DNA from 2 places in the Psychrobacillus mangrovi genome. Region 2 is predicted to be linked to the other one. Evidence: riboswitches for the same ligand, from Rfam matches in the RefSeq annotation. Region 2 holds a riboswitch; the other holds the start of a gene.
The links. Region 2 has a riboswitch for thiamine pyrophosphate ahead of thiT (energy-coupled thiamine transporter ThiT). Riboswitches for the same ligand answer to the same signal wherever they lie in the genome.

Region 1 (4,441 bases), on a different contig from region 2:
CCTTCAACAAAGTAGACTTACCGCTACCATTTGGTCCTGCTAAAACAGTAACTTCCCCTTGTTTTAATGAAAATGAGGTTTCTTTTAAAAATGGTTTTGCCTTTATTTTATTCGCAACTAGTGAAGCATCTTCTCTTAAACTATTTTTTCTTCTTTCTAATGGGGAACTCGGCTCTCCTTGAATTAATGGAATACTCCTATCAAAAAAATTTTCCCATAAATCCAAACGGTGCTCTATTGCAACTATTGTCATCTGTCTCTTCTGTTGCAACTGATTCAACCATTCAACATATTTTTTCGCAGTGTATGGATCTAAATGCGAGATTGGTTCGTCTAGCAACAAAACCTCTGGCTCCATGATGAGTGCACAAGCAGTTGCAATGCGTTGTTTTTGACCGCCAGAAAGCTTTTGAATAGTTGCATGACGAAATTCGCTCAAGTCTGTTAGAGTCAGAATTTCACTAATTCGTGTTTCCATTTCTTCTCTTGGAACATGCAAATTCTCTAGTGTAAAAGCAAGCTCTTCCTCGACCGTTTGCATACAAAATTGAGCATCAGGATCTTGAAAAACAGTTGCTATTCGGTGATTTATTTCCCCGGGAATATATGAAGTGCTTTCCTTTCCAAATAATTTAACGGAGCCAGTTAAAATTCCATCGCAATTATCCGGGTATAGGCGATTGCCCAAATAAAGTAATGTAGTTTTTCCGCAACCACTTGGTCCTGTAATAACTACACGCTCACCATTTTGAATAGAAAATGAAAGATCTTTCAATATCCATTTGTCCTCATCAGGATAACGAAAACTCACATCTGTAAATTGAATTATGTCATGCACGAACATCACCTTTATTTGTACGAGAAATTGCATATCCCCTAAGTGAACCAGTAGCAAGTAATCCGTCCGACAAAGCTTTACCACCGATACCCGCTATTACGGCTCCACTCAGAATACGTATACCGAACATTAAAGCCACATATCCAGTACTAAATACACTAAATCCTCCTAAAAAGTATCCATAAACAAAACTAAAGACGGAAGATCCTACGCCAGCAAGCATCAACACCCAAAGGTCAAAACGTTTGTAGCGAGTGGCAGCAAATACTGCTTCAGCTCCGAGTCCTTGGATAACCCCTGAAAGTATTAATCGAGGTCCCACAGCATTCCCTAGTAATACTTCAATCGCAGCTGCAATCGTTTCTGAGACGACAGCTGCACCAGGTTTACGAATGATATACATACAAATGATCGACACAATAAACCAAATGCCAAAAATCCATTCATAGGCAATCGGTCCAATAAATCCAGCCCAAATATTACCTATATGAAGAAATAGCAAATAGACAATACCAAACACAACAGCAAATAAAGACATAAGTACAATCTCTTTTAACTTCCAAGACTTCAGCATATTAAAGACCTCCATGCGAAGGGCTATTAATACTCATTGAAACGGTCATGACCAAGTGCTTATATTCTTCTGAGCGAGCATGTGTAAATGTTTCTTCGTAAAATGCAAACACATCATGAATATCCCCGTGAATACCACTTGCATAATGCATAGATTCATTGAATACTCCTCGTTCTTTTGCACGGTCAACTTCTCTATAAATCACATCCATATAATTTGGGTTATTCATCGGATAAAGTGCAAACTGTGAAGATACATATTGCTTTGTATTGTCTTTATTTGCAACTTCATCGCCTTTATCTAAATAGACGTCTCCAGCAGTATCTCCAGGACAACCAGCTGAAAAGGTACCGGATAAAGCAATATGAATACCGGTTTTAGCGGCATGCAGCGTAATTGCCTTTGCCACATTGAATACATGCACCTGTTTCCCTCGAATGACAGTAGACACATCGTCTGTATGCATCCACACATTCGATGTATCAGTTTCCTGAAGCGCACCTTTAATAACTGAAATAAAATCATTAGTCATCGGATGCAAAGAAAAACGAAATCCGACGATAGGGCTTAAACCACATTGCATATAAAAAACCTCCTAAAATTTTTCATAAAAAAAGACCACATCCGTGAAGATGCAGCCACTTATCCAAAATGAAAAAAGTCGGAAAGTCACCGCACTTCCTCACGCAGGTATTATCCTGATCGAGTTTTAAGGGATCGGAGCAAAAGCTCGCATCTCAGCCATAATGGGCACCCCTAGTGCAGAAAACGGTATGTAGTTGTGCAGATTATTGTTCAAAACAATCTGTATTTTTTATGTGCCACCAGTATACCCTATGACACTATCATTGTAAATGTAGTTGCAAAATTTCGTTCTTTAAGAAACTTACATTCGATTTTTCAATGGAGCATAATGAAGAGTTGGAAAGAAAAATTGAAATGTTTGATGATTGAATAAATTTGCTAAAAATCATTACGAATTGGTCTTTTACTCAAAAGGATTAATCGAGGCAGATATTCGAGGAATCTTTAAAGAAGCTTGAATGGAAAGATAAACGAAGGTACGGAGACTGATGAGGGAAATGTCCATGAGTAATTAGCAGCCGAAATTGCATCCTTGGCTACTTTATTTTTGGCAGTTTCTCAAAAAGCTAAGTGCATTAAGGGGGAGAGGGGGCGGGTGTTAAAATAGGAGTAACCATTTAGGATAAAGGGTATTAAGCATGGATCTAGTTGTTATACTGGAGGGGCTATAGAGAAAGTTTTCAACGATATACAATTAGAAGACAGATAACCTGAGTATATGGATGCTTCAAGATATGAAGAATTATTAATGTAGTTACTATGCATACACAACAATTCAATAAATCAGGAATAAGTGATTGAGTAATATTTTTTTTTACAAACTCAATGATTAAAAGGATGAGAAACCGACAATGATAGAAACTTTTCCGGTGGGATTAACGGTCCTTTTATTGTGGGCAGTGTAATTTAGAAAAATAAAAGACTGCTAATTCATAAAGAATAGCAGTCCCTCTTTAGTTTATATTACTAATAAAGTGGTGTAATAAATTTTTTGACTTCTGGGTGTGAGTCTTGTCTAAGTTGATACAAGTTCTTTTATAGTTTTTAGGTTTTTTCTAAAGTAGTCTAAATCTATGTCAATTTTATATTTTTCTTCTGAAAAAGGTTCCAAAACATCACTCAAAAGGCAATCAAACTTGTGGATTAAAAATCTGTACTGGTACTCCCTTGCTAATTCAATTCCTTTTTTAACCCATGAATCATATTCCTTATTATCTTGATTTTTTAAATAGGCAGCATAATAATAGATCGCTTCGACATAATAATATTTGATATGTTCTAAGTTCTCTATTGCAGTTTCATAAAATGTAATTGCCTTTTTGAAATCTTTTTCTAAAAAAGCATACATAAGGTTTTTCAATCCAAATGAATACGGATTTACGACAACAAGGTTCCTAACATCATGCTTATTAATCACACCCATTTTGGCCTTGATATAAGTAAACTGCATAATAGAAAGGTGCTCTTTTTTATAAATTTGATCAATTCGCGTATTTAAGTAATCTAATTCCAAAGTACCTAGATTAAAGAGAACTTCTAATGAAAAGAAAGACTCTTTATTTTTTGTACTATATTCTTCAAACTCGGAAAACAACTTATAGGCACCTATACTAAAGAGTAGATCAGCACTACCAATCCACCAATTTTTATAGGTCTTATTTTTAATAGATTCATTAATAAATTTAAGTTCATTGCCGTATTTATATATACTTGCGGCATTTGAATAAATCTGCGCATTAACAAAATCCTTTGAGTTTAATAATGCAAAAAATCTATCTAGTGGAAGTGATTTTTGCAATTCAATTAAACTCTCTCTAAATTCCCCTTCATAATATCTTAATTTATATATTAGGGTATCTATAAGCATATCAGCTTTGTCAACATCTTGGAAAAAATCTTTTAACCCTCTAATATTTTTTTCATATTTTTTCGCTTGATTAATATCATTTGAATACGTTGCAATATTAGTAATGTATTTCAATAAACTTATTTTATTTGCTACAGACACATGTTCTAAATAATTTAAGCTACTGAAAAGATTTTCCATGTTATAGTCGAAAATCTCTATGAGCTGGCTTTTATTCTCCATTGTTTCCATGGCTTGTAATGAGTAAGCATTGTATTCATATGCTTTGTCATAATATGCTTTTTTTTCATCTACATTTCTATCGTTAAACTTATGTGCTGCAAATCTCCCTACAATAGATTGAAGTTTAATAGTGGCGCTTGAATTTTGTAATAGTGATTTGTTTTCCAAACTTTTTATTTCTTTATCAGTAATTCTATTAATATCTTTTTTATAGTTAACCCCTTTAAACATTTGAACAAAAGTATAAAAATGAATTCCATCAGGGAAAAGGGAAAGTAATTCAAAAACCAATTTCTCCTTGCTGGAAAGTTTACTGTAGGAATAATTTATCGATTGATACAAAGACTTCGATTTT
Region 2 (4,441 bases):
TATTTCTCATCTGGATTGCCATATATTTATTACTTGCATATTGGATTTGGAATATTGTAAAAGAATTTAAAAGTGGAGAATCCATATCCGCGACAAGAGTAATATTATTTGTAAGTAGCTCCATTTTAAATATTCTTTGGATTTTCTTTTGGCATTACGAGTTATTTTTATTCGCCCTTATTGATATATTTGCTTTATTAGGAGTACTGTTTATATTATATAAAACGTATTCTTCTGATGAGCAATTATGGATAAAGAGGCTCCCTATTTCTATTTACTTAGGGTGGATATTCGTCGCAACCTTTGATAATATTGACTACTATCTTACTTATGTAGAATTTGGTGGTTGGGGCATGACGAAATCACTTTGGGTTGTTATCTTTCTTACAATTGCTACAGCAATTGCATTACATATTCGTTTCCATTATAATGACCCAGTGATTGTATTAGTCTTTATTTGGGCGTTTATCGGGATTGCCTACCGACATATGTTACATGAATTATTAATAACCTCCGCATCAATTTTTTTAAGTTTTGTACTTATAGTAGGAATATTATTTATAAAAAAAATGCCTCGGAAATCTTAATTTCCAAGGCATTTTTTACTATCCATTTTTTATCAATCTAATTTGGTCAAAAATAGCGGACCTTCTTTTGTCACGACAATTGTATGCTCAATTTGGGCAACTAATGATTTATCAGGTGTCACAAAAGTCCAACCGTCTCCTGATTCTACAATATGTTCAGCTTTTTGAGAGATAAATGGTTCTACTGCTAGCACCATTCCCTCTTTTAAAATCGTTGGATCCCATGCATCATAATAATTGAGTACGTGCTGTGGAGCTTCATGAAGTGATTTACCAATCCCATGACCAGTTAAGTTCATAATGACATGTAAACCATTGTCTTTCGCTTCTCTCTCAACCTCTTTTCCGATTCTATTCAGGCGAGATCCAGCTTTCACTTTTAACATAGCCCGATTAAACGCACTTTCTGCCACTGCACATAACTTTTCTTTTTCTTCATAACCTTCACCAACAACAAAAGAAATGCCTGTATCTGAAAAATAACCATCATAAGATCCAGATACGTCAATATTGACAACATCTCCCTCTTGAATAATGCGTGAGCCTGGAATACCATGTGCCACTTCTTCATTTACGCTTATACAAGTATATCCCGGAAAATCATACTCACCCATTGGTCCTGATATTGCCCCATGGTCTTTAAAAAGCTTACCACCAATTTCATCCAATTCCTTTGTGGTAATACCAGGCTTTGTTGCAACTCTCATTGCGTCACGAATTTCCGCAACAATACGACCTATTTTTTTTAACGCTTCTAATTCTTCATTTGTTTGTACAATCATCTTTACAAGATCCCTTCTCATATCAAATACGCCTTGGCGTATTTGTGTCTAGATTTTGTATCGTGCTTGCACGATTATGTCTTATACAAAATCTGTGACATCCGCCGAAGGCTTAACCTGTATTAACTTATTCTAATACAGGTTAAACTGTACAACAATCATATCATATTTATGCTTTGTTCGGCAGTATAAGGCGCGGAGCCTTAATGAATAAAATCACACAAACAAATGCTGCAAGTAAAAATACAGGGATCATATAAGTAGAGTTATAGATAAATGAATAAACTACGACGTTTTGATTTCCAGCAAATTCACCAAAAAACAAAATTCCAGAAGTCACATGGGCTAGATAGCGAAGAAATGCTGCTATAAATGCTCCAGTAATGACCGCAGTCGCCATTTTCATTTTATCTTTGTTTTCATATGCCTTTAAAAAAGCAGGTCTTAATAATCCTGCAAAGCCTGCTACCATGAATGCAATAAAATAGTCTATTCCCACTTGTAGAATGACAATTTCTAAGGATAATGGTGCAGCATAAAAACGAGCTGTTACTACTTGCAGCATTCCTATTAAAAATCCTGTTATAATGCCCGCCATTATCCCTCGACGAAAAGCTATTAAAATTACAGGAACCAGTACAAAAGTGACTGTGCCGCCCTGGGGCATACCAAATCCTATAATATCTAAAATATATCCAAGAGCCGCAAAAATTGCGATTTCCACTAACAATAAAACGCGTTGATTTTTCATAGTAATCTCCTTTTTCGACCACAAAAAAACGACGTCGGGATAGACCCAGACATCGCGCGATTGTCAGTTTCCATCCACATCCCTACGCAAGCATGAACTTACAGGTTCGAAGGGTACTATCTCAGCCGCATAAGCGACGCCCCTTGTGGTAATGAATTATTTAGTTCGTGTTCATTGTAGCCCAATGAAATAAGTAATGCAACCCCCTGTTGTTCATTGTTATACTTATGAAAATATAATATGAAAATGGAGGAACTTACATGATAGATTTGTTGAAAGACTTAATTCGTATAAAAAGTGATAATGTGGACGGAGCAAATGAAGCACTTTTATTTTGTAAAAAATGGCTTGAAGAAAAAGGTATTAGTACAACTTTACATAAAATAAATTCTAAGCTTATGCTTGTATCTGAAATCGGTAATGGTAAGGAATGCGTTATTTGGAATGGACATGTAGATGTAGTTCCTGGCAACAAAGAGCAGTTTAATCCTTTTATAGAAGGTGATCAATTATTTGGCCGGGGCTCTGCTGATATGAAAGCGGGAGTTGCTGCTATGATGCAAGCATTCTATGAACTCTCCAGAGAACCTGAACAACTTACGAAACAAATTCAACTACATCTTGTAACCGACGAAGAAACAACTGGAGAAACATCCAAGTATTTAGTTGACCAAGGTCATCATGGAGATTTTGTTATTTGCGCAGAACCAACCCACTTGCATATCGGCCTCCAAGCAAAAGGAATTGTTCAACTTGATATTAAAATGAAAGGCAAATCAAGTCATGGTAGTCGCCCTTGGGAAGGAATAAATGCAATTGAAGAGGCATTAACTTTAGACAAAGAAATTCGACAACTCTCTTTTTTAACTGCTAGTAATGAATATTATGATTATCCTTCTCTAAACTTGGCTAAAATACATGCAGGCGACAGATACAATGTTGTTCCAGACGAATGTGTCATAAGCTACGACATACGCTTTGTTCCTGGACAAAACCCCACCGAGATAATTAAAGAAATAACAGAGGTTGCTCACAAACATTTTCCCGGAAATGAAGTACTTGTTTATGCCTCTGAGCCAGCGGTCACAACTAAAGACAAAAATCCCTATGTAATTAAGCTACAATCCGTAACTAATATAAAAACTGGACGAAATACTAATTTATTTGGGCAACATGGATCAGCGGATACCCGTTTCTATGCAAAAAATGGAACAGGAGCTGTAGAGTTTGGGCCATCAGGAGCAGATTGGCATGGAGAAAAAGAGTATGTTTCCATATCATCAGTAGAAACATATAAAGATATATTAGTTTCCTTTGCTAAAAGCTGAAACTAATTTTGTAAAGATACGTATATTAGATAAGTAATCGGAGAGGAGTGTATTCATATGGAAAACAACCGAATTTTATCTGCACTATCTTATTTTAGTGTATTGTTTGCACCTTTTATACTTCCGATCATTGTCTTCTTTGTTTCCCAAGATACCGAAGTGAAACATCATGCGAAAAGGTCGCTAATTTCACATCTTATCCCCTTTATATTTATGATCGTATTATTTATAGCTCTATTCTCGAGCTTTTTTACCGTGTTTATGAATGCAGCTGTTAATGAACAATCGCTTTTTATGGCATCGGCACCGTTTTTATTTGTATTTTTATACTTAGTTAGTTATATTATTATCCTTGTATGGAATATTATCCAAGGTGTGAAGGTATTAAGATAATGTTTATACTACCGTTATAACGGGAACAAAATTAATACTAATTAATCTTTGGGAGCGATTCTAATGAAAATAAAAAACGTTGCAAAAATCGTGATAAAATGGGCACCAGTGGTCTATCCAATTATTCGTAAATTAATGAAATCAAAAAAGACAATAAAATAAATAAACCTGCTCCCAGATAAGTTTTAACGGGGAGCAGGTTTTTTTATTGTTGAAATTCATTATTAATATGCGCTAAGTATGTGCACTCGCGTTGGCCACGTCCACATGGGCCGCTATATGCTAACGCATACATCTGTCTTATACGACACATCATGGAGGCCACTGAAAAACTCTTCAAGCTATCTCTTAGCTAATATGTACCCCGTTGATTTCCATTCCAGGCGGACGCTTTCCGCCGGCATGGCTTCAGCCGCTTCCCTCGCTACGCTCAGTCCAGGGTCTTCAGCTCATGCTATTCCGGCTGGAGTCGCCGCCTGAAACGAAAATCAACTATTGTATGCTTACAATCAAGTCTTTCTTCAATCAAAAAACATCGTTTTCCTGTGTAATAAATTAAAGTAAATGCAGGTAGATGTTACCCATGGTTTCACCCCAAGG

Region 1: it holds a riboswitch for thiamine pyrophosphate, as region 2 does, so the genes downstream of both, WAX74_RS09600 (YkoF family thiamine/hydroxymethylpyrimidine-binding protein) here and thiT (energy-coupled thiamine transporter ThiT) in region 2, are expected to answer to the same signal.

What each region holds. Positions count from the first base shown of each region.
Region 1 covers NZ_JBAWSY010000005.1:163,199-167,639, reverse strand. The annotation lists gene WAX74_RS09610 (ABC transporter ATP-binding protein) at 1-844, opposite strand, end outside; gene WAX74_RS09605 (ECF transporter S component) at 831-1,412, opposite strand; gene WAX74_RS09600 (YkoF family thiamine/hydroxymethylpyrimidine-binding protein) at 1,414-1,995, opposite strand; TPP riboswitch at 2,075-2,180, opposite strand; gene WAX74_RS09595 (SIR2 family protein) at 3,013-4,441, opposite strand, start outside.
Region 2 covers NZ_JBAWSY010000007.1:51,164-55,604, forward strand. The annotation lists gene WAX74_RS11265 (TspO/MBR family protein) at 1-587, shown strand, start outside; gene map (type I methionyl aminopeptidase) at 620-1,369, opposite strand; gene thiT (energy-coupled thiamine transporter ThiT) at 1,539-2,120, opposite strand; TPP riboswitch at 2,183-2,274, opposite strand; gene WAX74_RS11280 (M20 family metallopeptidase) at 2,381-3,448, shown strand; gene WAX74_RS11285 (DUF4870 domain-containing protein) at 3,506-3,841, shown strand.